4 regions of the Bradyrhizobium sp. CIR18 genome follow, and region 1 is predicted to be linked to each of the others. Evidence: riboswitches for the same ligand, from Rfam matches in the RefSeq annotation. Region 1 holds a riboswitch; each other region holds the start of a gene.
What was found. Region 1 has a riboswitch for cobalamin ahead of metE (5-methyltetrahydropteroyltriglutamate--homocysteine S-methyltransferase). Riboswitches for the same ligand answer to the same signal wherever they lie in the genome.
Positions count from the first base shown of each region.

Region 1 (7,148 bases):
GCTGCCGTGAACGGTTCGACTTCCATCGCATTGAGCACAAGTGCGCATCTTGACGCTGTGGCAATCGGCTACGAGAGGACCATCATTCGCTCATTGCGCCCGGCTGGGCGACAGTCACTTCGGTCTTCGAAATCGAACGGTCGCGTACTTTGGAGCGAGCCGAAGCGGCACTGCGGGCACGGAACGCCGGCATACCAGCGCGCGCTGAGTGCGGTTCCGGCCGAGGCGCGCCGCCCTAACCATCGTCACACACCATTAAGGGGGTACGACAGCGGATCGCATCATCATGAGCGCGTCGACCACGTCGGCCAGCGTACATCGATCGGGATGCCGTCAATATCCACCTCGTCACCTCCGCGGCCGACCGATGCTGACGGCCCGAACAAGACCTCCTGCGGCGAGCTGAAAGTGGCGGTGGACGACAACTTTTGGGCTGCCTGGAGCTCTTCACGGGTGCGGCCGTGCGCTTCCGACTGTTTCCATGGACGCGGCCGCCGAAGCCAGCATGCAGCTTTGTAATCCGATTTGAACATGTTTGAGCAAACAAGGGACCGCGCCGCCCCCATTCAAGACGCCCTGCTCATGGCACTTACGTGTAAATACTTAGGGACTTCTACCTAGGGAAAACATCCAAATTTTCCAGTTCGTCAGGATCAGCCAATCTGCGTCCCATCGACGTTCGCAAGATAGGATCCTCCATGCACGCCCAGGCCGCCAGTTTTACCGAGACCACCTGCTATCCAACAAGCGTCTTGCGTGGGCAACCTCAACACTTCGGCTAAGTTGATTTACGCCAGCTCAAATTCAAGCGCGCTACTCTTTTGCGTCGAACAGCGCGGAAAATTGCAGCGCAAACGACACCGAACTCGGCTTGGGCGATCTTGCAAGTGGCAGAAACGCTTCCGGCCTAAATTGTGCCTCCAGGAGCACCGCAATGATCATCGATCTTTTGCTTCGAGAGCATCGCAACATTGATCTGCTTCTGGCCGCTCTCCAACGCGAATTGGAGATTTTTGAGAAAGGGATCCGTCCCGATTATGAGGTCATTCGCGCGATTATCAGCTATTTCGAGGTTTACCCCGAGGTGTATCATCATCCACAGGAAGACTTGATTTTTTCCAAGCTCAAGGCTTGCGATCCGGATGCAGCTGCAATCGTCGGCGATCTGGCGCTTGAACACCAGGAAGTCGTCGACCGCTTGCACCGCTTCGCGCGAGCTATTGACGCCATCCTCACGGATCGTGAGCTCGCTCGGCAAGACGTCGGCAATATCATACGCGACTTTATAGTATGCGAGCGGCGCCACATGATGTGGGAAGAACGAGATTTCTTTCCGGCCGCACTGAAGGCTCTTTCGGCACAGGAATGGACCGAAATCGCTTCCGCCGTCACCGATCATGGAGATCCGCTGTTCGGCGAGACAGCGGCAGCCACTTCCGATGCGCTAAGAGCGCATATTCTGAAATTGGAGCAAGAAGCTGAGGCCGAACGCAGCTCGGTCGCGTTATCGTCCACCAAGGCCGGCAATCCCTGACACGGCGCCGAGACGGGCCGTATTGGTCGCTGCCGTTTTACAGCAGGGATTAGACCTTATGCTCATCCTGCCGAAATGAAAATGGGGGTGTGTTCGCGGGCACGTAGGCTGCCGTACCGCCAAAATGGCTTCTGCACACTAAGATCGCTTCCTCGACCACCCGTGCAAACGCCATGGCCGAGCCTTTCTGAGCTCTGGTTCCGGGACGTTCCACAGTATGACCGTCGCAGGTTGGGCAGTTGCGCAGTGACATCGCGCGAAGCGGATGTCTCGCATATCCGCCGACCCGTAGGACGGACCTTGCGGCCGCGCGGGTGCGGCGAAGCACTCCCACTCCTTCCCTGCCCGGCACGCTCTGAATGATCCGCGAGGCACTGCTCGCCCGTGTACGTTTAGCACGAACGGCAAGGCGCTGGACGTCCGGTCTAACTCTGCGCCGAGCCGAGTCGTGTCGGATCCGAGATCGCCATCATTCAACTGGCCTATGTTGAGGGCAGGACCACGCTCACGGCTGAGGAGCAACCTATCGGCACCGTGCCATCTTCAAGCTCATGACATCCTCCGCGTGGTCCGCTCATAGACTCTCAAACAGAGGCCCAAGCCGAAACCCGACTATCGGGTGGAACCGGTCGACCAACTGCCTTAAGCAGGGTTCAAATCAACAGCAACCGCTCATGCATTGTCCACGCTTGCCAGGTTTTTCGTATCGTCGCTGATCGAGCATAAGGTTTCCAGGCAGGAAAGCGCACCGAGTTTGCGGCTCGTGCCTGCGGTGACCGCCCCGCATCACCACCTCCCCTCGTCGCTGTCGTAATCGTTGCCGACGTGCTCTTGAGCGACAAACCTTGGTGTATATTTATACACTTCAGGCTATACGGTCGCATACCACTGCATAATTGAGCTATGCTGAGCTTGTGCTTCAACTGGGCTCAGATTTTCGGCGAATGTCCTTGCCGTAATCGAACCGGCGGTTGTCCTCTCTTCCGCCGAAGCCCGCGCGACGCATCAGCGTCGCTCCTCCCAGACTTTCGCCCGGCCCGCTAAGCGGGGGCCGGGCCTTTTTTTTGTGTTCCCAAGGCTCCATCGATTATGGAGAGCGCAAATGACCGCAAGAGGATCAACTTTGTCGAGAAGAGATCCAAGCCCGGATCAACGGCCTCGCGAATCGAATGCAGCGCGCAGTTGGCGGGCGGCAGCGACCATGTTCGCTAGCGCCGGCCGAACCTCCTCCCATTTGCGCGTCTTCAGGCCGCAGTCCGGATTGACCCAGAGCTGCGAATCCTGCAGCCGGGTCCGAGCCAACGCCATCAGCTCCTTCATTTCGCCCGCCTCGGGAACGCGTGGAGAGTGGATGTCGTACACGCCCGGCCCGATCTGATTTGGATATTCGTAGTTCCTGAACGCGTCGAGTAGTTCCATTTTCGACCGCGATGTCTCGATCGAGATGACATCTGCGTCCATTGCAGCGATCGCGCCGATGATGTCGTTGAACTCCGAGTAGCACATATGTGTATGAATTTGGGTTTGATCAGCGACGCCGGATGAGCAGATGCGGAAGCAATCCACGGCCCAATCGAGATAGGCGGTCCACTCCGACCGACGCAACGGCAATCCTTCGCGAAGTGCAGCTTCGTCGATCTGAATCATGGTCGCACCAGCATTCTCGAGATCGCGGACTTCGTCTCGGATCGCGAGCGCAATCTGGCGGCAGACCTCGCTTCTGGGAATATCATCGCGAACAAAGGACCAGTTCAAGATCGTCACCGGTCCGGTCAACATCGCCTTCATCGGCTTCCTCGTTAGTGATTGCGCGTAGCGCCACCAGCCTACGGTGATAGGCTTCGACCGCACTACATCGCCAAACAGGATCGGTGGCCGGACGTAGCGCGATCCGTAGGACTGCACCCATCCATTCCTGGTAAATGCGAAGCCGGCGAGTTGCTCACCGAAGTACTGCACCATGTCATTGCGCTCGAACTCGCCGTGCACGAGGACATCGAGACCGATGTCCTCCTGCCAGCGTACGACGCGCGCCGTCTCCTCCTTGAGGAACCTGTCGTATTGCTCGTCGCTCATAGCGCCTCGGGCATGCGCCGCACGGGCATTCCGGACCTCTTTGGTCTGCGGAAACGATCCGATCGTCGTGGTTGGAAAAGCCGGTAGTCCGAAACGATTGCTTTGGATCTCGGCACGACGGGCAGATGGGCTCGCGCGCCGACGCATGGTCTGATCGATCGCTTTCATCCGGACAGCGACATTGGCATCATGGATTTTTGGCGAAGTCCGGCGGACAGTCGCGGCACATTCCGACTCGGCAAGAGCTAGCGCAACATTCTGGTCGCCTGCGAGTGCCCGCGCCAGGTTCGCGAGCTCTCGCATCTTCTGGACCGCGAAAGCAAGCCAGCTCTTGACGTCGGAAGCGAGCCCGGTTTCGAGTTCAACATCAATCGGCACATGAAGCAGCGAGCAGGATGGGGCAATCTGTACACGATCCTTGCCGAGCTTCGCAATCGCGGGTTCGAGCCGCTGGCGCAGCGACGACAAATTCGACCGCCATACATTCCGGCCGTCGACGACACCGAGTGACATGACTAGATCACTTCGGCCGCCAGCGATGATCTGGTCCAACAACTGTGGCGCTCGAACCAGATCGAGGTGCAGTCCGGCGACTGGCAGGCTCAAGGCGGTGTCCAGATTGTCCCCGAGATCGCCGAAATAGCTGGCGACTAAGATCTTGATGGCCGGCCCCTCCTTGGCGAGCCGGTCATAGGCATGTCGCAAAGATTGTCGCGCCCTCTCATCCAGATCAAGAACCAGGCAGGGCTCGTCGAACTGAACCCAATTTGCCCCACGTTTGGCCAATTCCTGCAGAACCTCGATATAGGCCGGTATCAATTCATCCAGTAGTGAGAGTGGCTGGAACGCAGGATCGGGACTCTTGCCGAGCTTTAGGAATGTGACCGGCCCGATCAGGACAGGGCGGGTCTGAAAGCCAAGGGCCTTGGCTTCCTCATACTCCTCGATCGGCTTGCGAGAGCATAGCCTGAAAGTCTGTCCCCTGTGAAACTCGGGGACCATGTAGTGGTAGTTGGTGTCGAACCACTTGGTCATCTCCTGCGCGGGTGCGCCAAATCCGCGCGGTCCGTGACCGCAACTCGCATCCTGATCGTCGCATTGTGACCCGCGGGCCATGGCGAAGTACGTCTTGAGCGAAACGGATTCGGCTTTCGAGGCGTAGATCTCCGGGATGGCGCCAACCATGACACTTGTGTCGAGCACCTGATCATACAGCGAGAAATCGTTCGATGGAATAACCGTGACGCCGATAGATTTCTGACGAGCCCAGTTCGCGGCACGCAGGCCAGCTGCGTCCTCGAGCAACTGCTGTTCGCTGCTTTTTCCGGCCCAGTAGCTTTCGAGAGCGAGTTTGAGCTCGCGCCTTGGACCGATGCGTGGCGTTCCGAGGGTGGCAACCGGAAGGGAGAGAAGAGTCATAGCGTGAACCCCATGTTGGGGGCAAAGGCCATGGCGGACGCAGGCAGGGGAAGTCGCGCGGTGCGACGGCTGCTTGGCGCACCACCGGGACACCCCGCCCCGTGGACAAATATATTGTCGGGGCAGGTCTCCTGGCTCGCGGGTCATCGCTTCTGTCCGGCCTTCCCGAAGCCGCGCAGGCTTCAGTGACGTCGTTGGACAGCGGCTTGCCGCTCACAGTTGCGGGGGCAGCGCCGGCATTGTCACCGGCTTCCCTCTTAGCTCCGGATCAAATGGGAACCGGAGAACCTCGACGACTTGGATTATCGGCAAGAGAAGTCTTCCGTCAACCTCTCAGATTATGTCTCAAGCTGGTGCTGCGATATCCGCTACGCGAATGACCGTGCATCTTATCGTTGAGTCGACGTAGAAGCGCTCTCCAGTCAGCGATATTGGAATGACCATCGCAGCTGCTCCCTTTGCCGCATGCCCGATCGGTGGAAGGGACAAATGCGACTTGCGCGGTCGGGACTGCTGCCTCGAGCAGAACGCATTTGATGCGCGTCCCGGCTTCCCAGCGGTTCTTTGAGCACGTCCACCATCCAGCCACCTTCTCGGCCAACAGGATCCGTGTTGAATAGGCCCAAGCTGGGAAGCCAGCTACATACCCTGCCAGCACGTTGATTTGCGGTTCAGCAAGACTCCAAATGCTCGGCGGTGAAGATCGGCTTCGCGTCGTTGGCCGTCGAGTGCAAAGCGCTCCGGACTGAGGCTGTTCTCGAAGCGCCGCGTGGCGCGAAGGGAGCGCCAAACGCACCATGGCCCATTGGCCGCAAATGCCCAAACGCATGGCAGAGATCGAAACGCACATTCTGGCAACGATACCGAACCAAACCGTCGCGAGACGAGGATGCATAAGCCGCGCTGGATAGCGCTGAAAGGAACATCGAGACCTGGGCCAGTCGGAAAGTCGACAAAGAGGACACAAAAGCGGTGTGAATTGCCGCCGATTACCTGGCACGAAGAATGCAAGACTTCGGCATGCCCAGTCTCCTCCTGCTGGGCAAGTCCAGCACAGCAAATTGAGGCTGTCGCCGGCAGCGAAGTTAGCGGCGCGTGACATAGAGGGGAGCGCCTGCTCGCACGGGACACCATCGGACTCCCCGCCGCGTCGCCGCTAACTTCTTGCGCTCGCGTATAACAGGTTAAAGGTTGCCCCGCTTTATGACGTATGGATGAAAGCAGATAGGCCGACAGTTATGAGGAAAATGTCTGGAAGACGCGCGTTATGGTTTTGTCTCGGTCAATCCCTGATCTGCCTGGCCGGGCTGGCTGCGACGAGCAACAGTGTTCGCGCCAACGAGAGCCCCCTTATCGAAAGATTCAAGTCAACGTGGCGAGCGCAAGACGGCGAGACAATAGAACAAATTATCTCCAATGTCTCGAAGGTGGCGCAGTTCGTCCCTCGAATGTGGGGCGTCGCTGAACTTGACGACAATGACTATGTTTTCGTTTCGTGGACCAGGCACCGCGTCGATACATCAGACGAACAGTACGTTATCACTTGGAAGGTCGCGCTCGACGGCACGATTCAACTTGCGTCGACCTATGCCAAACCGATGGAATTGGGCTGGCGCGCCCTGGCGCTCTCGTTGATCGCCAGTGAAGTCAAGGACGGCGAAAGGGACGCAAATCTTGGCTTTCTGCATGATCCGAGCAACTTCAACTTTGTGACGACCATGCAAGGCCGGCTCGGCGATCTTCTGCGGCAGGGCCGCTGCACTATCGTCGAACCTGTTGGGGTGGACTACTTGCCGAAGCAGAATGACAAGCCGACCGAGAAAGGTGATCTGTGGCGCGTTTTGCTTTTAGTGAACTGTAATATCCCAGGCCCCCGTTTTTTTACACACAACGGGGTCATCACTTTCGAGAAGAGCGAAGGGCAAGATTGGGAGCCGCAATCCTCCTTTGCCAAGCGTATCGCGGCCTTTCCTCCTGGCTCCTGGTTCGCTCGCATGGAGCCAAAGGAACAGGAAGAGTTAGAGGGGAGCGAAGGCCCTCGGTAAAATGGTCGCGCAGAGCAAGATCGCGCCGTAGCTCCTTTACGGCCGAACGTCTGAGCAACTGCAGACATATTAGC
Region 1 is NZ_JACIHF010000025.1:22,307-29,454, reverse strand. Features, by position in the region: gene GGD65_RS38110 (hemerythrin domain-containing protein) at 935-1,534, shown strand; gene metE (5-methyltetrahydropteroyltriglutamate--homocysteine S-methyltransferase) at 2,684-5,029, opposite strand; cobalamin riboswitch at 5,133-5,336, opposite strand; gene GGD65_RS38100 (nodulate formation efficiency C protein) at 6,277-7,074, shown strand.

Region 2 (7,148 bases), on a different contig from region 1:
CGTGGTCGCCGGCGAAGACAATGATCGGCACCCGTGCGGCACGCGGCTGTTCGGTCGCCTGCAGGCCCGCGAGCTCGATCGCGAGCTGCTCCAGCCGGCCGAGTGCGCCGGTCGGCTTTGTCAATTGCGCCTGCCGCGCGATCGCCGCCTCGCGATGCACGGCGGAGACATCGGGGCAATTTCGGGTGACCCATTCGGGGAGCATGCTGCCTCGCTTACGGCCTGCGCTTGAGAATGTAGCTGTCCATGATCCAGCCATGCCGCTCGCGCGCTTCCTGCCGCGTCGCGACGATGCGCGGGCCAACCTCGGCGAGCACGCCGGACATGACGATCTGGTCGGGCATGCCGAGATAGGCGCCCCAATAGATTTGAATCCCGGCTGGATCAAGCGACTGGAATGCCGTGCCGCCGTCGAGCATTACAACAACGGTATCCACACCGGCCGGCCAGCCGCCTTCACGCAAGCGCCGCCCCGTCGTGACCAGAAAAGGCTCGCCGATGTCGTTGAGCGGCAGCGCATGCGCCGCGCACAGCGCCTGGATCGAGGTGATGCCGGGCACGACCTCGATGTCAGGCAAGGGATTGAGCCGCCGCGCAATGCGCAGCGAGGAGTCGTAGAGCGAGGGATCGCCCCAGATCAGCAGCGCAACCTTGCCCTCGCCTTCGAGATGGTTCGCAATCGCTTTCGACCAAGTCGCGGCAACCGCATCGTGCCAATCGTCCACGCCCTTGCGGTATTCCGCCTCACCTGCATCGCGCACGGGAAGGTCGAATTCAGCGATGGCTGTGTTATCGCTGGTGAGCACATCCGCGCAGATCGTCCGCCTGAGATCGGCGAGATCGGACTTCGCGGCACCCTTGCGCGGGATCAGGACGAGATCGGCGGCGTTGATCGCTTGAACAGCGGCGCGCGTGAGCTGGTCGGGATCGCCGCAACCGATACCTATCAGGGAGAGCGTGAGCATCGCGAACGCGACGGGCGGCCCTGCTGGCCGCCCGTTCGCTTGTCTCTCAGGCCGCGTTATGCAGGCGCGGGGTGACGAGACCGGGCGCGGTGACGCCGCGCAGCGACTTCGCCAGCGCCAGTACCGCGAGATCGGCGAGCGGCTCGATCACGATGACCAGCGCATAGGACGCCGCGAACGTCGCGATGTTGGCGAGGTTGCTCATCGCAAAGCCCGAGCCATAGAGCGCCCAGAACGCCACCCAGGCGATCACGCCGGCCTGGTAGGTCGTCGAGAGCGCCAACGCCTGCCGATACTTCAAATCGACATAGGCGGTGTTGCGCGAGATGATCCGTGTGGCGATCGCCTGGATCGCGAACAGCGGCACCAGCAGCGTCGTGACGTTCATGCCGTATTGCGGGATGTCGACCGGCTCGAAGAATACGCCCTGGAGCAGCAGGCCGAATGCGAGGCCGAAGGCCGCGGGCGCTGCGCCGAACAGCAGGAACAGTGTCGAGCCGAGAATGAAGTGCACCTCGGAGACGCCGACCGGGAAGTGCGGCAGGATCTCGAAGAAGATGAACACAAGGACTGTGGTGGCGAGCGTCCGCGCTGCGAACGACGTGATGCCCTGCTCACGCACGGTCTCCACCGCAAGCTTCAGCGCAACGCCGCCTGCGGCGATGCCGGTTGCGTAACTCAACACGAGCTTGGCGCCCGTCACGACCCCGGGTTCGATATGCATGGCTCAATTCCTTCCTGCCGTCACACCCGACGGCCTTGGCCTCAAAACGTGCAGGGCCGGTCTCCTGGCTCGCGGTTCCCCGGGATTTCCGGCCTTCCCGGACCTTGCGGCCCAGTGGCTGTCGGAGTCCCTCACCGCTTACAGTCGCGGGGGCGGCTGGGTTTTGGGCGCCGCAACTGGGTCCGCCCACCCCCATTCCCGATTATGCTCCGGCGCTTTGCGCCGCGTCGAGCACCATGCCTCTCTTGTGTGCCCCTTTCGCTGAGCCTGCGTCAAGGGGCGAACGGCGGCCAAGGCCGTCATGACGGATAATCCCCCGCCAGCGCCCCAAACAGGATCACGGCGGCCGTCGACGCGGCGCCGCCGCGCGCAAGCTGCTCGGCAAGCTCGGCGATGGTGGTGCGGACCAGCCGTTCGTCGGGGCGGCCGAGGGATTCGGCGAACAGCGCGGGGGTATCCGCAGCGAGGCCGTGCGCGATCAACTTTGCGACAAGCGCGGGGAAGGTGCGCCGGCCCATATAGACCACGGTCGTCGCCTCAGGATCGGCCAGGGCCGCCCAATTCAGATTCGGCGGCAACTCGCCGGTGACATCAGCGCCGGTGACGAATTGCACCCGGCGCGAGGTGTGGCGCCGGGTCAGGGGGATGCCGGCTTGCGCTGCGGCAACGCAGGCCGATGTGACGCCGGGAACGATCTCGTAGCCGATGCCGGCCTCACGCAGCGTCTCCAGCTCCTCCTCGAGCCGGCCGAAAATGCCGGCATCGCCCGACTTGAGCCGAACCACGCGCGCACCTGTTGCGGCATAGTCGACCAGCAGGCGGTTGACGTGGTGCTGCTTGGTCGAGGGACGCCCTGCCCGTTTCCCCACCGCGACGAGATTGGCGCCGGGCCGGGCGAGATCAAGGATCGCGCCGGAGGCGAGATCGTCATAGAGCACGACGTCGGCCTCGCGCAGCCGCGCGGCGCCCTTGAGCGTGAGAAGCTCGGGGTCGCCGGGTCCGGCGGAGATGAAGGAGACGAATCCGCTCACCGGTCCTCCGCGATCAGATGAAAGAACGTGCCGGTGGCGTGGCCGCGCTGCGAGCCGGTCTCGGCAATGACCGCGCCGGTTGCATCGTGCACGACTGCCAACGGCGTATCAGGCTGGGCAAGAATGGTCGAATAGTGGAACTCATGGCCGCGCAGACGTGCACTGGGGCGATGTCCCGGCATCGGCGCGGCCAGCGTCGCGAGACGATAACCGAGATGCATGCGACGTTTGGCAAAGCTGGTCTCGAGGCCAAGCAGGCCTGTCATCTCATGGCGAACACCGTCCGCATCGGTCAAAGCGGTTCCCAGCACCATATAGCCTCCGCATTCGCCGTGCACCGGTCGCGTTTCGGCGAAGGCGCGCAGGCCGCTGCGAAAACGCGCATTGGCCGCGATCTTGCCGGCATGCAGCTCGGGATAACCGCCGGGCAGCCAGCACACATCGGCGCTCGCGTCGGGCGCTTCATCGGAGAGCGGCGAGAATGTCGAGATCTCCGCGCCCGCCCCGCGCCAGGCTTCCAGCATGTGCGGATAGACGAAAGAGAACGCCGCATCGCGCGCGAGCGCGATGCGCTGGCCCGGCGGCGTCACGTTCAGCCCATTCGCGGCGGGTTGTGGTGTCCAGGACGCAGCCGATCGCAGCACCGCATCGAGATCGACATGCTCGGCAACGAAGCGCGCGGCCTCGTCGATCAGCTTGCCGATCTCGGCCTGCTCCTCGGCCTGCACCAGGCCGAGATGCCGCTTCGGCAGGCTGATCTCGGCATGGCGCGGCAGCGCGCCGAACACGGCAATGCCGGCGTCGTTGAGCGCACGCCGCACGAGGTCTTCGTGGCGCGGGCTGGCAACGCGGTTGAGCACGACGCCGGCGAGCCGTACGCCGGGGCGATAATCACGAAGACCCGCGGCGATCGCCGCCGCGGTCTGCGCTTGTCCGGAAGGATCGATCACCAGCACCACCGGCCAGCCCAGCATCTCCGCAATGTCGGCGGTGGCACCGGTGCCGGAAACACCGGGCGCGGCGACGCCGTCGAACAGGCCCATCGATCCCTCGGCAAGCACGACATCGGCGTCCGCGCCGCGGCTGACGAGATGCGAGATCGCCCCGCGATCCATCGCCCAGCTATCGACGTTGACGGAAGCGCGCCCCGTGGCGGCGGCGTGGAAGGCGGGATCGATGTAATCGGGACCGCTCTTGAAGCATTGCACGTTCAATCCGCGATGGCGCCAGGCGCGCGCGAGCGCCAGCGTCAGCGTGGTCTTGCCGACGCCGGAGGCCGGTGCGGAGATGACGAGGCCTGCCGCCATCACGAGCCCTCCGGAAAACGCGGCTCGGCGCCGACCGGCCGATAGCGGCGATCGTAATCGGCGGCGTAAAGGCGGCTCTCGTCGAAATCCGCAGCGCCGAGCGTCTTGCCGACCAGAATGATCGCGGTGCGCTCCATCTCGGTGCCGACGGCAGCATCGAGCGTCGCCAGCGTGGCGCGGACGATGCGCTGATCCGGCCAGCTCGCGCGCCAGACGATCGCGACCGGGCAATCCGCGCCATAATGCGGCGCGAGCTCGGCGACGACCTTGTCGAGCAGATGGATCGACAGATGAATCGCGAGCACCGCGCCGGTCGCGGCGAAGGCGGCAAGCTTCTCGCCCTCCGGCATCGCGCTGGCGCGGCCCGGCGTGCGCGTCAGCACGACTGTCTGGGCAAGGCCCGGCAGCGTCAGCTCGACCTCGAGCGCTGCCGCTGCGGCCGAGAAGGACGGCACACCAGGCGTCACAGTGAACGGAATGCCAAGTGCGCGCAGGCGGCGGAGCTGCTCGCCCATCGCCGACCAGATCGAGAGATCGCCCGAATGCAGGCGGGCGACGTCCTTGCCCGCCGCATGCGCGGCGGCGATCTCGGCAATGATCTCGTCGAGCGACAGCGGCGCGGTATTGACGATGCGCGCGCCGGGCGGACAATGCGCCAGCACGCCCTCGGGGACCAGCGAGCCGGCATAGAGGCAGACCGGACAGGCCGCGATCAAGTCACGGCCACGCAACGTCAGGAGATCAGGCGCGCCCGGCCCCGCGCCAATGAAATGCACCGTCATGCGCCGTCTCCTTCCGCGATCGCGGCCGTCGCCGTGCGATCCTGCGAGACAACGCGTGTCGAAATCAGCCGAGCGCGAGGCCCGGCCGCAGCGAGCGCCGCGGCTTCCGCGACCGATCCAGTGCCGAACTTCTCCATCACGAGATTGGACTGGGTCGGCGTGGCGATGCCGGCCAACATATCGGCTGGAACAGCCTTGATCGGCACACCGCACTCACGCGCGAGCTCCTGCAGCGGCTCCGCATCAGCCTTGTCGCTAACGGTTGCAATCGCCATAAGACCTTCGGGATCACCCGCCGCCAGCAGTGCTTCGCGCAGCGAAGCGAGACTGACATCTCTCCTGAACCCAAACCCGGCCACCTTCATCGGACCGTACTCCACTGCACCACCGGCCGTGCCGTCTCCCAGGAGCGGTAACGGCCGAGCGGGCCAGCATAAGCGATGTCGACCCGCATCAGCTCGCCGCCGTGGCGCTGGTGCAGATCGCCGAGCAACGCTTCCGTCTCCAATGTGACTGAATGTGCAACCAGCCGCGTGCCCGGCGCAAGCCGCGACCAGATCGCATCGAACATCGCGCTATCGAGGCCGCCGCCGATGAAGACCGCATCCGGTGCTTCCAGGGCAGCAACAGCCTCGGGCGCCCTCCCTTTGACGACGGTGATCCGGTGCGAAAGTCCAAACGCCGCTGCATTGCTGCGGATGTTTGCGGCGCGTTCCTCGCGCGCCTCGATCGCAGTCGCCGTCCCGCCGCACAGCGCCCACTCGACCGAGATCGACCCCGAGCCGGCGCCGATATCCCACAGCCGCTCGCCCGGACGCGGCGCCAGCGCCGAGAGCGCGAGCGCGCGCACTGGCCGCTTGGTGATCTGGCCGTCATGGACGAACAGATCGTCCGAAAGTCCCGAGCTGCGGGGAATGCCTTGCGTGCCCCTCGCCTCAACGGCGACTGCGACCAGGTTTCCAGCGGGATCACCGGCGAAACCGTCGGCGCGATGTTCTTGGATGCTTTCGCGCGGACCACCGAGTGCGGCGAGCGTCCAGAAGGCCGAGGCGCCCCATCCGCGCTCGCTCAACCATTTTGCGAGATCGCTTGCCGCTTTCCCATCGCGCACGAGGCAGATGATGCGCGCTCCTCGCACCAGATGCGGAACGAGACGTTCGAACGGTGCGGCGTGAAGCCCCAGGCAGACGGTGGATTCGAGCCGCCAGCCCAGCCGCGCGGCCGCAAGCGAGAAGGTCGACGGTGCCGAATGCGCGATCCACTCGCCGGCCTGCAGCTTCTCGGCGAGAGCTGCACCGGCGCCATGCCAGAACGGATCACCGGAGGCGAGCACCGCCGTCGGCCTGCCGCGGCTGCTCAGAACGATATCGGCGTCGAACGGCACCGGCCACGGACGGCCGCGGCTGCCGACGCCGGCAAGCGCGAGATGCCGTTCACCACCGAAGACGGTTTCGGCCTCATTGAGCGCCTTTCGGCTTGCCTCCGACAGCCCGGCAAGGCCATCTTCGCCGATACCGATGATGGTCAGCCAGGGATCAGCCAAGGAATCAACCATGAGGCGCGCCCTCATTCTGGGCGGAACTGCCGATGCGAGCTTGCTCGCCGCGGCGATCGCGCGCGCAGGCATCGAGGCCGTCTACTCCTATGGCGGTCGCACCCGCGCGCCTGCCGATCAGCCGCTGCCGACCCGCATCGGCGGCTTCGGCGGCGTTAGCGGACTGGCCGATTACATCCGCCGCGAAGGCATCACGCACGTGATCGACGCGACGCATCCTTTCGCAGCCGAAATGAGCCGCAGTGCGGTCGAAGCGTGCGCGGAAACCGCCACACCGCTGATTGCGCTGGAGCGCCCGCGTTGGACGAAAGCGCCCGGCGACAACTGGATCGAAGTCACGGACGTCAGCGCCGCGGTCGCCGCGCTGCCCGAGGCGCCCGCAAAAGTGTTCCTCGCCATCGGACGCCAGCATATCGCGCCGTTTGCGAACAAGCCGCAGCATACCTATACGCTGCGGTTCGTCGATCCGCCGGAGGCTCCCCCGCCCTTCGTCGCCGACGTGATCGTGTCGCGCGGGCCGTTCACATTCGACAGTGAGCTTGATCTGTTGCGTAGGCGCGGCATCGGCTGGATCGTCGCCCGCAATTCCGGCGGCGACGGCGCGCGCGCCAAGATCGACGCGGCCCGCATGCTCGGCCTGCCCGTGATGATGATATCGCGGCCGGAGCTGCCCGAGCGGTTGCGGGTCGAGAGCGTGGCCGAGATCATGCAGTGGCTCGGTCATTCTACCCGCCTCGGCGCATAGACCCAGCGGCCGACCCGGCGCGTCTGCGAATTTCCCACG
Region 2 is NZ_JACIHF010000004.1:444,123-451,270, forward strand. Features, by position in the region: gene cobT (nicotinate-nucleotide--dimethylbenzimidazole phosphoribosyltransferase) at 1-205, opposite strand, end outside; gene cobF (precorrin-6A synthase (deacetylating)) at 216-965, opposite strand; gene GGD65_RS17850 (energy-coupling factor ABC transporter permease) at 1,012-1,689, opposite strand; cobalamin riboswitch at 1,726-1,943, opposite strand; gene cobA (uroporphyrinogen-III C-methyltransferase) at 1,989-2,720, opposite strand; gene GGD65_RS17860 (cobyrinate a,c-diamide synthase) at 2,717-4,027, opposite strand; gene cobM (precorrin-4 C(11)-methyltransferase) at 4,027-4,809, opposite strand; gene GGD65_RS17870 (cobalamin biosynthesis protein) at 4,806-5,174, opposite strand; gene GGD65_RS17875 (bifunctional cobalt-precorrin-7 (C(5))-methyltransferase/cobalt-precorrin-6B (C(15))-methyltransferase) at 5,171-6,352, opposite strand; gene GGD65_RS17880 (cobalt-precorrin-6A reductase) at 6,363-7,109, shown strand; gene cobJ (precorrin-3B C(17)-methyltransferase) at 7,085-7,148, opposite strand, start outside.
Region 2: another riboswitch for cobalamin. It lies ahead of GGD65_RS17850 (energy-coupling factor ABC transporter permease); the one in region 1 lies ahead of metE (5-methyltetrahydropteroyltriglutamate--homocysteine S-methyltransferase).

Region 3 (7,148 bases), on a different contig from region 1:
GTCAGCGGAATCGCCGGCGAGCACGCGCGAGGTCCCGTCATCGATCGCGAAACCGAACTTGGATGGAAGCGCGAGCGCGTTATCCTCGAGCGCTTCTTCGAGCTCGGCTGCTAGCGATTGAGTCGCGTCGCCAGCGCGCCAGAACGGCGTGACGAGGATGTTGCGACGGGCTTCCGTCGCCGGATCGGGATCGAGCAGCGCCAGTCGCGCAAGGCCGTCGATCAACGGCCGATGGCCTTCTTCGCTAACTCCCCTGATCTGCAGATTGGCACGGCTCGTCACGTCGATCAGACCATTGCCGTGTTGCCCGGCGAGCTCGGCAAGTCCTGTGATTTGTGGTGCTTCGAGCCGCCCACCGAACGGACGCACGCGCACCACGAGCCCGTCGCCCGAGAGCATCGGGCGCAGCGCGCCGGGACACCAGCCCTTGACCGTGGCCGCGCTCATGAGGCCTCCCGCAGCGCCGCCGCGATCGAATTGCGGCGCGTTTGCCAAAGCGCCGCATCGTGCAGGCGCGCGAAACAGGTTTCCATCGCGGCGAGTGCGGATGGATTTTCACGCGCCATGAAGGCGCGGACGTCGTCATTGCCGAGCGTCGCATCGTAGTAGAGATCGAACAGATGCGGCGGCACGGCGCCGGCGAGATGAGCGAAAGCGGCCATGTGCTCTAGCGTCGCGGCGATCTCGGCGGCGCCGCGAAAACCATGACGCATCATGCCGGCGATCCACGCCGGGTTGGCGGCGCGCGCTCGGACGACGCGCGAGATCTCCTCGGTCAGCGTGCGCGCGTGGGGCTGCTCGGGACGAGTCGTGTCGAGGTGATAGAGCGAGGGTCCTGCCGCGCCGAGATGCGCTGCAGCCGCCGCAACGCCGGCTTCATGCGCGGCATAATCGGCCGCGAGCAGCAGATCAGTTTCCGGCAAGTCCTGGACATGGACGAAGCCATCAGCCGAAGCAAGGCGCTGCTCGATGCCGGCGCGATTCAGCTGCATCTCGCCGTCGGCCGAGAACGCCCAGGACGATGCCGACAACCAGGCTTCGCCCGCGGCTTCGCGTGTCTCGGGCGTGAAGGCATCGGGGATCGCCGATAGACCGACGCCGTATTGTCCGGGACGCGGCGCGAACACGCGGGAGGCGCGGTGGCGGTACGGATTCTCGTCGCCCTCGTCCTCGCGCGTCGCAAGCGCTTCGGAGGCGGCCTCGAACAATTGCGCAAGGCCTGAGAAGACGTCGCGGAACAGGCCCGACACCCGCAGCGTGACGTCGATGCGGGGACGGCCGAGTTCGGCCGGCGCGACGATGTCGTATCCGATGACGCGGCCGGAGGCGTGATCCCAGCGCGGCGCAAGGCCAGCCAGATGCAGCGCCATCGCAAATTCCTCGCCCGCGGTGCGCATCGTTGCCGAGCCCCAGAGATCGACCACGAAGCCCTTCGGCCAGTCGCCATGATCCTGCAGATGGCGGCGCAGCAGCTCTTCGGCAAGCTTGATGCCCTGCGCATGCGCCGACGGCGTCGGCACCGCGCGCGGATCGACGGCAAAGAGATTGCGTCCAGTCGGCAACACGTCCTGACGGCCGCGATAGGGCGAGCCCGACGGTCCCGGCGCAACGCGCTTGCCGGCAAGTGCCGAACGCAACGCGTCGCGCTCCGCATCGCCGCAGGCGCCGCGGCCGAACACATGCAGGCCGTCGCCGAACTGGCTTTCCTTGAGATCGCAGACGAAGCGATCGATCCGCGGAATGGCTTCGGCGGGCGCGGCCGAGGCATCCAAACCGAGATCGTCCTCGAGGCCCGCCGCGCGCGCCTCGTCGCGGATCGCAGCGATCAATCGCTGGCGGCGCGCGGGATCGAGACCATCGGCGGTCGAATATTCGTCGAGGAGCTGTTCGAGCCGGCGCAAGCCTTCCGGCACGGCGGATGCGGTGAGCGGCGGCGGCAGATGGCCGATGGTGACGGCCCCCAAGCGCCGTTTCGCCTGCGCGGCCTCGCCGGGATCGTTGACGATGAAGGGATAGATCACGGGAAGATCGCCGATCAGGGCTTCCGGCCAGCACGCGGACGACAGCGCCACGGATTTCCCGGGTAGCCATTCCAGCGTGCCATGTGCGCCCATGTGCACGACGGCGTCACAGCCCTGCTGCCGAAGCCAGAGATAGAACGCGACATAGGCGTGGCGCGGCGTGCGGGCGAGATCGTGATAATCGGTATCGCGCGTGGTCGCATCGCCGCGTTCCGGCTGGACCGCGATGACCGACTTGCCGCATTGGATCGCGGCGAAATGAAACGCGCCGTCGCGGCAGCTCGGATCACTCTCCGGCGCGCCCCAGGCTTGCGCAAGATCATCCTGCAAAACTTGCGGCAGGCGCGAAAGCGCCGCGCGATAATCGGCGATGCCCCAGGTGAGCTGCTGCCTCAGCAGCGCCTCGCCGAGCGCATGGACCGGCACAACATCGAAGCCGGCCTCAGCGAGATCGGACACCAACGCCTCGACCGAGGCCAGCGCATCGAGCCCGACCGCATGCGCGATCTGGTGCGGCCGGCCCGGATAGTTCGAGAGCACGAGCGCCAGGTGCTTCTCACCGGCCGGCGTCTCCGCCAGTCGCCGCCACGCCGCGACGCGCGCTGCGACGGCCGTCACGCGCTCCTCATCGGCGCGATGCGCCAGGTGCGCGAATTGCAGATCGGGATCGCGCATCCCTGCCGACTTGAAGCTCACCACGCCCGCGAACAGACGGCCATCGACCTCGGGCAGCACCACATGCATCGCGAGATCGCCGGGCGACAGGCCGCGCAGCGAGTCCGCCCAATCCTCGCGCCGCGCAGTGGAGAGCGCGACCTGGAACACCGGGCACGCTGCGGCATCGAACGGCGTCGTGCCGTCGTCGCCAGCCGCGGAGAACGCCGTCGCGTTGACGATCGCCGCCGAAGGATTTTGTGCAAGATGCGCCCGCAACCAATCCGCGACGCCCGCGGCCTTCAGCGAGGTCACGAACACGCCGCAGGCTTCAAAGCCGCGCCCGCGCAGCTCTGCGATCAGGGCATCGACCGGGCCCGTATCCGCGGCGGTGAGATATGAGCGATAGAACGTTACCAGCACACGCGGCTTGCCCTCGCCGTGCGCCGGTGCCGCAATGACGCCGCGGGCGGGATCGTAGAACCCCATCTCGGGCACGGCGGTGTCGCCGATAACAGGCCCGGCATAGAGTCCCGAAGCCAGTGCGAGCTGTGCGATCGCGGCTTGCGCGGCGACCGGTCCGCCGGTGTCGCAGAGCACCTTGAGCCGGCGCAGCGTCGAGACAGGCACGGTCGAGTATCCATCCAGCCGCGGATCGTCGCGGCCGTCGGCCGGCAGCACGGCCAGCACAATGCCACGGTCCTTGGCGAGCTGCCGGAGCACAGCCAGACCATACGGCCAGTAGGACTCACCACCAATCAGACGAACCAGAATGCCACGCGCCTGAGACAGCGTGCGCTCGATATAGGTGTCCACTGACAGCGGATGGCGCAGCTCCGCGAGATTGGCGAGCCGCAGCGACGGCAGGCTACTCCGACCACGCCGCCAGCCGGCTGCGAACGCCGCAAGATCGGAATCCGAATACGAGAGCACCACGAGATCGGCCGGGTCCTGGCCGATGTCTCTAGGCGTCGCGGTCTCCTCCAGACCACGGCTCTCGCGGAAGACGACGTGCATCAGATACCAAGTCCTGCCTTGATGGCGGCCTCGTCGATATCGCCGTGCTCGCCGATCACGACGAGCTTCGACCGCCTGTGACCTGCGCCCCAGGGCTTGTCGAACTGGTGGCGCACGCGCTCGCCGACCGCCTGCAGCAGCAGCCGCATCGGCTTGCCCGCGACCGCGATGTAGCCCTTAGCGCGCAGCACGTTCTGCTCGCGCGCCAGCTTCTGGACGGATGCGACCAGCGCATCGACGTCGGCGACTTCAGGGAGGTCGACCACGACCGAGGCGAAATCATCGTGCTCGTGCTCTTCCTCGCCGTCATGATGCGAGGGACGCGCGGCGAGATCGTTCTCGGCGGCAGCGCCAAGACCGAGGATGACGCGCGCATCGATCGCACCGTCGGTCACGGGGAGCATCGGCACGCGGCGCGGCATCTCGGCGGTGATGGCAGCCTTGGCCGCTTCAAGTCCCGCCGCCCCCGCGAGGTCGGCCTTGGTCAGCAGCACGATGTCGGCGCAGGCGATCTGATCCTCGAACACTTCCGACAGCGGCGTCTCGTGATCCAGGCTCTCGTCCGCCGCGCGCTGCGCTTCGACGGCGTCAGGATCCGGCGCAAAGCGGCCAGCGGCGACAGCCTCGGCATCCGCGAGCGCGACCACGCCGTCGACGGTGATGCGCGAACGGATCTCCGGCCAGTCGAATGCCTTCAGCAGCGGCTTGGGCAGCGCCAGGCCCGAGGTCTCGATCAGGATGTGATCGGGCCGCACGGGCCGCGCCAGTAGTTTTTCCATGGTCGGAATGAAATCGTCAGCAACGGTGCAGCAGATGCAGCCATTGGCGAGCTCGACGATGTTCTCCTCCGGGCAATTGGCGTCGGCGCAGGATTTCAAGATCTCGCCGTCGACGCCCTCACTACCGAACTCGTTGACGAGCACCGCGAGCTTCTTGCCGCCGGCATTGCTGAGCAGATGCTGGATCAGCGTCGTCTTGCCCGAGCCGAGAAAACCCGTGACCACCGTAACCGGGACTTTTGCGAGCGAGTTCATTCGGCGGCCTCCGGCACGACGGCAATGGGGGGAATGCGGGCAAGCGACTGCTTGCGGAATATTTCCGGCCGGCTGCGCCAGGGCACAAGGCCGTCAGGCGCGGCCGCATAGGCCGCGGCGCCCGCGACCACGTCCTGCGCATTCGCATCGGACAGGCGGCCATAGACGTAGGACCAGCGGCCGGGCGCGCTCAGCGCCACCGAGCAGCCCTGGTTGCATGCCGACAGGCATTCGACGGGAACCACATTGACACCCTCGGGCACGCCCGCGTCGAGGATCGCCCCATGCAGGCGCTTGCCGGGCGTCGCCTCGCCCTCGCCAGGCGTCTCGCCGGCACGGCAGGTGATGCAGACGTGAAGTGTGACGGTCATCGCCTCTTCCAGATAACAGCGGGAGGCGATGAGGCACACGGACCGCTCTTTTGGAGGCCCGTTTTCCCCGTCGCGGAACACCCCGTCCGCCGGTCCAAAACTCGTCCGCGCTGGCAGGTCTCCCGGCTTGCGGAGCAGGGTTTTCCCCTTCGATCCCCGCCTTCCCGATTCCCTGAGGGAATCAGTGGCTTCGGACATCTCTCCGGTCACGGTCGCGGGGGCGGCTGCATTTTGGACCCAAATCTTGCCGATTCGGACCCTATCGCATTCCCTCTTCGCCTGTCATAGGACAGGAACCAACGCCGGGCCACCATTTGCCGGTGGCCGCCACTTGTCAAGCCGAAGGACCGGGACCCGATGACGCCTGAACCGGATACAAAAACGGCCGAAGAAACCGACGCCCGCCACGCCACGAAAATGGCGAAGAAGAAGGCCGCCCGCGACAAGATCATGGCGACCAAGAGCGGCGAAAAGGGCCTCATCATCGTCCACACCGGGGCCGGCAAGGGCAAGTCCTCGTCGGCCTTCGGCATGATCGTCCGCTGCGTCGCGCATGGCTTTCCCTGCGCAGTCGTGCAATTCATCAAGGGCGCCTGGGATACCGGCGAGCGGCGCCTGCTCACTGGCCATTTCGGCGACCTCTGCCAGTTCCACGCCATGGGCGAAGGTTTTACGTGGGAGACGCAGGACCGCGCCCGCGACATCGCCGCCGCGCGCGCCGGCTGGGAGAAGGCCAAGGAGCTGATCCTCGATGAGAGCCTGCGCATGGTCGTGCTCGACGAGATCAACATCGCGCTGCGCTACGACTATCTCGACATCGCCGAGATCGTCGAGTTTCTGACCACCTCGAAGCCGCCGATGACGCATGTCGTCCTCACCGGCCGCAACGCCAAGGACGAGTTGATCGAGATCGCCGATCTCGTCACCGAGATGACGCTGGTGAAACATCCCTTCCGCTCCGGCATCAAGGCACAGGCCGGCGTCGAGTTCTGAGTTCGATGGCACGCGCGCTGATGATCCAGGGGGCCGGCTCGGACGTGGGCAAATCGCTCATCGTCGCCGGTCTCGCGCGTGCCTTCACCCGGCGCGGCCTGCGCGTGCTCCCGTTCAAGCCGCAGAACATGTCGAACAATGCCGCCGTCACCGTTGATGGCGGCGAGATCGGCCGCGCCCAGGCGCTGCAGGCGCTGGCCGCTCGCGTCGAACCGCACACCGACATGAACCCCGTGCTGCTCAAGCCCGAGACCGACATCGGCGCGCAGGTGATCGTCCACGGAAAGCGCATCGCGACCGCGCGTGCCCGCGACTATGCCGCGATGAAGCCCTCACTGATGGGCGCGGTGCTGGAGAGCTTTGAGCGGCTGAAGGCGCGGGCCGATCTGGTGCTGGTGGAAGGCGCCGGTAGCCCGGCCGAAGTGAACCTGCGCAAGGCCGACATCGCCAATATGGGCTTTGCGCGCAAGGCGGACGTGCCGGTCGTGCTGGTCGGCGACATCGACCGCGGCGGCGTCATCGCCCAGCTGGTCGGCATCAAGACCGTGATCGACCCCGACGATGCCGCGATGATCCAGGGTTTTGTCATCAACAAGTTCCGCGGCGATCCCTCGCTGTTCGACGATGGCTACAGGCTGATCGAACAAAGAACGGCCTGGCTCGGCTTCGGCGTGCTGCCCTGGTTCGCCCGCGCCGGCGAGCTGCCGGCCGAGGATGCGCTCGGCCTCAGCGACGCGCGCAAGCCGGGCCAGTGCAAGATCGCCTGCCTGGCGCTGTCGCGGATCGCCAATTTCGACGATCTCGATCCGCTCAAGCTCGAGCCGGGCGTCGACATCGTGATGGTGCGCCCGGGCGAGCCGATCCCGGGCGATGTCCGCCTCGTCATCATTCCCGGCTCAAAGTCGACCCGCGGCGATCTCGCCTTCCTGCGCGCGCAGGGCTGGGACATCGATTTGCTCGCGCATCACCGCAGGGGCGGCCATGTGCTCGGTCTCTGCGGCGGCTATCAGATGCTCGGACGCAGCGTCGCCGATCCTGACGGCATCGAAGGCACCGCA
Region 3 is NZ_JACIHF010000004.1:454,018-461,165, forward strand. Features, by position in the region: gene cobG (precorrin-3B synthase) at 1-447, opposite strand, end outside; gene cobN (cobaltochelatase subunit CobN) at 444-3,692, opposite strand; gene cobW (cobalamin biosynthesis protein CobW) at 3,692-4,726, opposite strand; gene GGD65_RS17915 (DUF1636 domain-containing protein) at 4,723-5,097, opposite strand; cobalamin riboswitch at 5,192-5,413, opposite strand; gene cobO (cob(I)yrinic acid a,c-diamide adenosyltransferase) at 5,455-6,090, shown strand; gene GGD65_RS17925 (cobyric acid synthase) at 6,096-7,148, shown strand, end outside.
Region 3: another riboswitch for cobalamin. It lies ahead of GGD65_RS17915 (DUF1636 domain-containing protein); the one in region 1 lies ahead of metE (5-methyltetrahydropteroyltriglutamate--homocysteine S-methyltransferase).

Region 4 (7,148 bases), on a different contig from region 1:
GGCTATGAGGGAGCCAGCGCCTTCGTCACCATGTTCCGCAAGGCGCTGGGCAAGCCGCCGGCGCGATATCTGGCCGAACGCCGCATCGGCGCACACTGACCGGAATTCGCAATCGATTGTCCCGTTCGCGGAATGCGGTTTGAGGGACCATTTCGTATCCAGGCTCCGAAGCGCCCGGCGGGCGCATTAAGGAGCCGACCGACATGGATTCACTCAGCAAGGGCGTCGTCGCCGACGTCCTCCATCGCCTTCACCAGGAAGCGGAGGTCGCCGACGGACAACTGATGCAAACCTTCGCGAACGAAGCGAACAGCCGCGATGAGATCATCAGCAAGACCATCGCCGCCGAGAGCCGTGATCTGAACGAAGTCTATCGCGGACTTGCAGATAATTTCCTGAGCGTCTCTCCGCGGTTCGGACGCTTCCTCTACATGTGCGTCCGTGCCTGCAAGGCACAGCGCATCGTCGAGTTCGGCTCCTCGATGGGGATTTCCGCGATCTACATGGCGGCGGGCCTGCGCGACATCGGTGGCGGCCGCCTGATCGGGACCGATCTCGAACCCGGCAAGATCGAGCGGGCGCAAGCGAACCTTGCCGCCGCGGGGCTCGCCGACCTCGTCGAGTTCAGACACGGCGATGCGCGCCAAACGCTCAGCTTCGGCCTCGGCGGCGAGGTCGACATGGTGATGCTCGATGGCGCTTTCACTCTCTATCTTCCCATTCTCAGGCTGCTGGAGCCGCACCTGAAGCGCGGCGCGCTCATCGTCGGCGAGAACGCGCTCGAGGAAGCTTCGGGCTATATCGACTACGTGCGCGATCCCGAGAACGGCTACCTCTCACTGTCGCTGCCGTTCGAGCCGGGACGCGGCAACGAATTCACGATCAAGACCCGATGATCGGCACGGCGGTGAAACTGTGATGGAGCCAAATTTGAACGAGCCCGCTCACGAGCCACAGACGTCCGAGCCATCGCGGGCACCGCAGGGACGGCTCACGCGGATGTTGCTGCGATGGCTGATGCGTCCTACACACGTTGCCGGCGTTGAGACGCTCTCGCAGCGTTTCCGGCTCGTCGAGCTCGAAGGCGAAGCGCTGGAGAACGTCGCCTGGACGGCCGGCGAGAAGATCCAGGTCGCGATGGGCTCGGGCCTGAGCGCGCGCACCTATACGCCGATGTCGTGGGACGCCGGCAACGGCAGAACGCGGCTCCTCGCCTTTGCACATGGCGATGGCCCCGGCAGCCGCTGGGTCAGCGGCTTGCGCGCGGGCGATGCCTGCCAGTTCTTTGGTCCACGCCGCTCGTTCGACGTCGCGGACCTCGGAGCGCCCATCGTTCTGTTCGGCGATGAAACCTCGTTCGGCCTTGCGGCCGCGTTGCGCGACAGCCTGCGGGCTGGCGGCGCGCTCCATCTGTTCGAGGCCACCGATATCGCGGAGTCGAGACTGGTGCTGGATTCCATCGGCCTCGGCCAGCCCAGATTAATCGCACGCAGCGCCGATGACACCCATCTTGCAACCGCCGAATCCGAGCTGCTGCGCCTTGCCGCAAACGGCGCACAGTTCGTCCTGACCGGCAAGGCACCCTCGATCCAGCGCGTCGGCCGCACCCTGAAGGCCGCCGGCGTCGCATCATCGCGGATCAGGGCGAAAGCCTATTGGGCACCGGGCAAGACCGGTTTGGATTAGAGAGGAACCGATGGAACGGCCGGCTGTCGGTCAGGACCTACGGGTCGGTCGGGGCCGCAGACGCCGCCAGCCAATCGCGATCCCGGTGACGGAGAACACCAGTCCCAACGCACAGAGTCCGACGATGATGGTATCGCGCAGACGCGGGTGCGCCACCAGAAGGGGAAAATCGAGCGTGTGGAGCGCGCTGTAGAGCCAGCGATAGGCCCGCCGCGATGAATCCAGCCTTTGCAGCACACTGCCGTCGGCACCGTCGATATCGAACCAGAGGTCGCCGCAGCGCGAACGGTAGACGGGCGCACCGGCAATAGCCGATTGCGCGGGGTAGTCGTCGTTGCCAGCAAGAACGGACGCCGCGCCGCAGCCGGCAGCAAGGTGCGCCACGAGACTCTGGATCTCATGCCTATCCAGAAATTCCCTTGGTCCGTCGCGGGACGCGTCCCCTGCCTTGATCAAGACCTGATGGTCAAGGCTCACCCGATCGCGGCGATAGACGTTGCCGTTGAAGGCAGACCATTCGATCTCACGGGCCGAGGGCGATATCGGCTGCCGATCGAGCCATGAGGCAGCCGCCCAATCAGGCGGCGCGTTCATCACGCCGGATTCGGCCAAGGTCAATTGTCCGCGCGAGAACAGCCGGCCGTGATCCATCGAGAGCCAGCCGCTGAGACTCCATGTCAGCACGAACATTGCTGCCGCGAGGCCAATGACGTGGTGCAACGCGTGCCAGCCACGATAGGGCGAGGACATCCGGCGCCCTCGTAGCTTCACCCGCGCGATCCCGAGCACCGCACCAAGCATTGCCGCGATCAGGGCCAGCAATGTCAGCGTCCAGACGGAGCGATCCCACAGGAGCCAGTTGCTTCTCAGGACCGTCGGATAAATCCAGTGCAGCACACTGCCGGCCCAATTCCAGCCCCGCTCGCGCCGCCTCGTATCCAGGACGATCTCGCCGGTGGGCGAGGAGACATAGACTTCCGTCCCGGCAGCATCGCCGAGCGCCACACGAAACAGCGGCCGGTGGCGATCGAAGCCGTTCGGAATGCTCCACTGATCATAGTCCGAACGGGCAACGACCGCGGCCTGCACGGCATCGAGCCCGCGATTGCGCGCGTGCTCCCGCGCGATGGCAAGCGCGGTATCGGCCATTGCGACCGACGCATCCGCTCCGTCGGAGGCACGGACCGCGCGCACGCGCGATGATCCCGACACGATGTAGACCGCTGCATCGCTCCGCTGGATCAGCCGGACGCGCACGGCGTCCACGACCCCGCTCACAGCGACCGCCGCCGCAACCGGGATCCTCGCCGCTTCGCGATCCACCGGCGCCAGGCCGGCAAACCGTTCCGCTTCCGTCAGCGACGGAAACGGCACGAAGTGCATCACGATCCCCGTCGCGAACCACATCGCGAACAGCAGGCAGAACGCGATCCCGAGCCAGCGATGCGTAAGGACGATCGCGCCCATCATGCGTTCATGATCCTACCATTTGAACGCGGCCGAGAGCTCGTAGGTCCTGGGCGCGCCGAGCAGGATCTGGTCGGGATAGAACGGATCGCCCCAGATCGCATAGCGCTTATCGGTGATGTTGCGGACGCGGAAGGTCAGGCGTGCCTGGTCGACCGCGCTGAACACCGTCTTGGGGATATCGACGAAGGCATAGACGTCGGCGACGGTATACGCCTTCATCGTCACGACATTGGCATCGGTGTTGTAGCGGTCGCCGACATGGCGGCCAGTGATGCCGAGCTCTACCGGCCAGGGCGTGAAGAAGCGCCAGGACGCGCCAGCATTCGCCACAATGCGCGGCACGTTTGGCGGCGTATTGCCGGAGAACGAGCCGCCGGCGAAATTGTAGTCGGCATAGCGGGCATCGACATAGGCGATGTTGCCCCACAGACGCAGCGGATCGATCGGACGAACCGAAGCGGCAAGCTCGACGCCCTTCGATTCCTGGCGCCCGGCGATGTTGAGCGCCATGCCGCCCGCCGCTGCATAGACGTTCTTGCGCACGATGTCGTAGGCCGAGAACGACCACTCCGCCCTGTTGTCCCAGAACAGGTGCTTGACGCCGGTCTCGTAGGTACGCGAGGTCGTCAGATCGAGCGGCTGGGTCGGCAACAGCAGGAAGCTGGTGTTCGCGGAGACGTCGGCGCCGGTGGCGTACTGGCTGAAGAAGGTCAGGCCGGGCACGGCCTCCCAGCTGTAACCGATGCGGCCCGTCACCGGCGCCCAGTCTTTCGTGAACGGAAAGCCGGCTCTCACAAGCCCGGCGGAATCGGTCGAATTGCGGTCGAGCCCGATATGCTCGACGCGCAGGCCGCCGATCAGCGCGAAGGTCCGCGTCAGCTTCAGCCGGTCCTCGAACGACAGCGCCTCGTTGTTGATGCGCGCGGTCTGCTGCTGCGTCGTGAGCGAGCCGTAAAAGCCGCGGTTCGGATCGACCAGCGAGACATAATCGTTCGGGAAATTTGCCGCGCCCGGCCTGACGAAGTCGAGATAGCTCGATGACAACGTCGTGACCAAGCGATTGTCGAAGCCCGCGATATTCGCGTCCCAGATCAAATCGGTGATGTTGCCGACCAGGCGCTGGCTGTGCGCGACATAGAAGCGCTCGCGATACACCTGGTTGTTGGTGGAATCGAACGCCTCGATCTCGTTGTTGAACCAGGTACGCTCCGCGCCGTAGCCATAGGCTTGACTCTTCAGCGTCAGGTCCGGCGCCAGCTTCAGCTCGAAGCCGCCGCGCAGCCACACCTCCTGCGCGACATTGCGATTGTCGAGGACGTTGTAGTTGGTATTGAAGGTGCGGTCGTCGATCGTGACCGCGCCAAGATCAGTCCTGTTGAAGTAGTTGCCGGAGACGATCCCCGTCGTCGCGTGCGAGCCGCTGAAGGCGATCGGCACCAGCGGCGCGCCCCAATAGGCTTTCGAACGGTCCTCGCGATACTCGATCGCGCCCCAGATCTTGAGACTGTCGGAGATGCGGTAATTGAGCTGGCCGGACACATCGAGCATCTTGGTATTGGTGTCGTCGGCAAAGCCGTTGAGCGCCGAACGGCTGATGTCGAAGCGATAGTCGAGGCCTTGGACGTTGGTGCTGCCGCCCGAGCCGTAATGCGCGCGGAACGAATTCAGCGAATCCCAGGAGAAATCAGCTTCGTTCCGGATCGGTCCCGTGTGCGGCTGCTTGGTCACAAAATTGATCGCGCCGCCGGCGGCGCCTTCACCCGAGATCAGCGAGGCCGGGCCCTTCAGGAATTCCACGGCTTCCAGATTGGCGGTGTCCATGATCCGCGAGGTCATGTTCTGCGGGCCGATCTTGATGCCGTTGTAGAGCGTGTTGATCTGGCTGTTGGTGAAGCCGCGCATCGAGAAGGCGGAAGGTTCGGCCGGATTATCGCCGGCGGTGACGCCGACCGCGCCCTGGGCCACGTCGGACACAGTGCGATAGCCCTGCTCGCGCATGGTCTCGGCGGAGATCACCTCGACGGTCGCGGGCGTCTGTCGCACCGTCAGGCCGAGCCGCGAGGCACTTTCGGCGACGGCATTGCTGTTGAGCGGCGTCGGGAGTGCCGTAGCCGGCACGACGGGTTTCGGCATCGCTGCCGCGGCCGCCGGCCTGCGCGCTGCTGCCCGGCGCGTGCTCTGCGCCTCCCGGCCGGCAGGCTTGGCCTGCGTGCGGGATTGGGCCGGCGATACTTCGACGGGCGGCAGGGGTTCCCGGGCCTGCTGCGCCAGCGCAGCGGGCAGATCGAGTGCGGCAAGGGATGTGAGCGCAGCGGATGCGAGCAGGAATTGTCGCGGTCGTACGATACGGATGGAAGACACGGTTTTCGGACCTCGGTATGACGTCAGTGGCACGTCACAGCGAACGAGGTCTCACCTTTTGGCTCTTCAGCCGTCCGATGAAGCCGAATGTCTGTACTCCCCGACCGACATCTTCGCGTGTGACCACGGCTGACGGCAGGTCTCCTGGCTCGCGGGTCATCACCACTTCGTCGCCTTCCCGGGACCGAGGACCCAGTGGCTTCTGACGAAGGATTATCCGCTCACAGTTGCGGGGGCAGCCACGGCGTTGGGGACAATGTCCCCGCACCGTATTCCCTTTTCATCCCCTCTCGGGGAAACCGTCGCAAGCATCTAGGATTACCATCACAACAGAGTCAATGTGCCAGTTGCGGCGTTATGGCCACAACGACCAACTTCCTTGGAGATGAGCATGGAAGGCGAGACCTTCCTCTGGTTGATACGGCACGCGCCCGTCGCGGGCGTCACAGGCACCATCCATGCCGCCGACGCGCCGGCCGATCTCAGCGATCGCGTGCAACTGGACGCTGTGCGACGGCGCCTGCCACCGGATGCCGCCGGCTATGCCAGCCCGTCGCGGCGCACGATCGAGACGGCACGCGCGCTGGGACTCGAACCGAAGCTGGTCAGTGAATTCCGCGAGCAGGATTTTGGTGACTGGACCGGCCATCGCCATGACCAACTCGAGGCGACCCGCGGTGAGGCTTACGCGCAGTTCTGGAGCGATCCGGCTGGCGGACGGCCGCCGGGCGGCGAGAGCTTTGCGGATCAGGTCGCGCGCGTCCGGCTGGGTCTGTCGCGGATCGCAGCCGGATCGGCCACGCTCGTCGTGCATTCCGGCACCATCCGCGCCGCGCTCTGCATCGCGCTGGATCTGACGCCGCAGGCCGCCTTGCGCTTCGTGGTCGATCCGCTGTCGCTGACCCGGATCGATCGCCTTGCGAGCGGCTGGCGCGTCGTCTCCGTCAATCAGCCGATCAGTTAGGTCTGTCAGGCACATTGGCCTGCGCGAACGTCGCCATGCCGTTGTGAAGGCTACAGGCGAGCCGTACCAGCGGCAGCGCGATGGCGGCGCCCGATCCCTCGCCGAGCCTGAGATCGAGGCTGATCAACGGCTGCACGTTCAGCGCGCGCAACACCAGCCGATGCCCCTGCTCCGCCGATTGATGCGACGGCAGCAGGAACGGCTGGCACGACGGATTGAGCCGCACTGCTGCCAGCGCCGCCACCGAGACGATGAAGCCATCGATCAATACGGGAATACGGCGCTGCGCCGCCGCAATGATCGCACCTGAGATCGCCGCGATCTCCAGGCCGCCAACGGCGCATAGGATTTTTTCCGGCGAAGCGCCGCCAACGCCGTGACGCGCGATCGCCGCGTCGATCACGCGGGCCTTATGTGCGCGGCCGGCCGCATCGACGCCGGTGCCGCTGCCCGCGATCTCTTCGGCGCTGATGCCGAGCAGGCCCGCCGCGATCGCCGCCGACGTGGTGGTGTTGCCGATCCCCATCTCGCCGAAGATCAAGAGATCGGGCTGATTGGCTTGCGCGCGCGCAACCGCGCGCTGGCCGGCCTCGAACGCATACGCCAACTCGGCGGGTGCGAGCGCGGCTTCAACGCTGAAATCGCGCGTGCCATGGCGCGGCTTGTC
Region 4 is NZ_JACIHF010000004.1:436,802-443,949, forward strand. Features, by position in the region: gene GGD65_RS17810 (helix-turn-helix domain-containing protein) at 1-99, shown strand, start outside; gene GGD65_RS17815 (O-methyltransferase) at 204-896, shown strand; gene GGD65_RS17820 (siderophore-interacting protein) at 1,018-1,686, shown strand; gene GGD65_RS17825 (PepSY domain-containing protein) at 1,717-3,156, opposite strand; gene GGD65_RS17830 (TonB-dependent siderophore receptor) at 3,169-5,517, opposite strand; cobalamin riboswitch at 5,634-5,836, opposite strand; gene GGD65_RS17835 (histidine phosphatase family protein) at 5,909-6,481, shown strand; gene cobT (nicotinate-nucleotide--dimethylbenzimidazole phosphoribosyltransferase) at 6,474-7,148, opposite strand, start outside.
Region 4: another riboswitch for cobalamin. It lies ahead of GGD65_RS17830 (TonB-dependent siderophore receptor); the one in region 1 lies ahead of metE (5-methyltetrahydropteroyltriglutamate--homocysteine S-methyltransferase).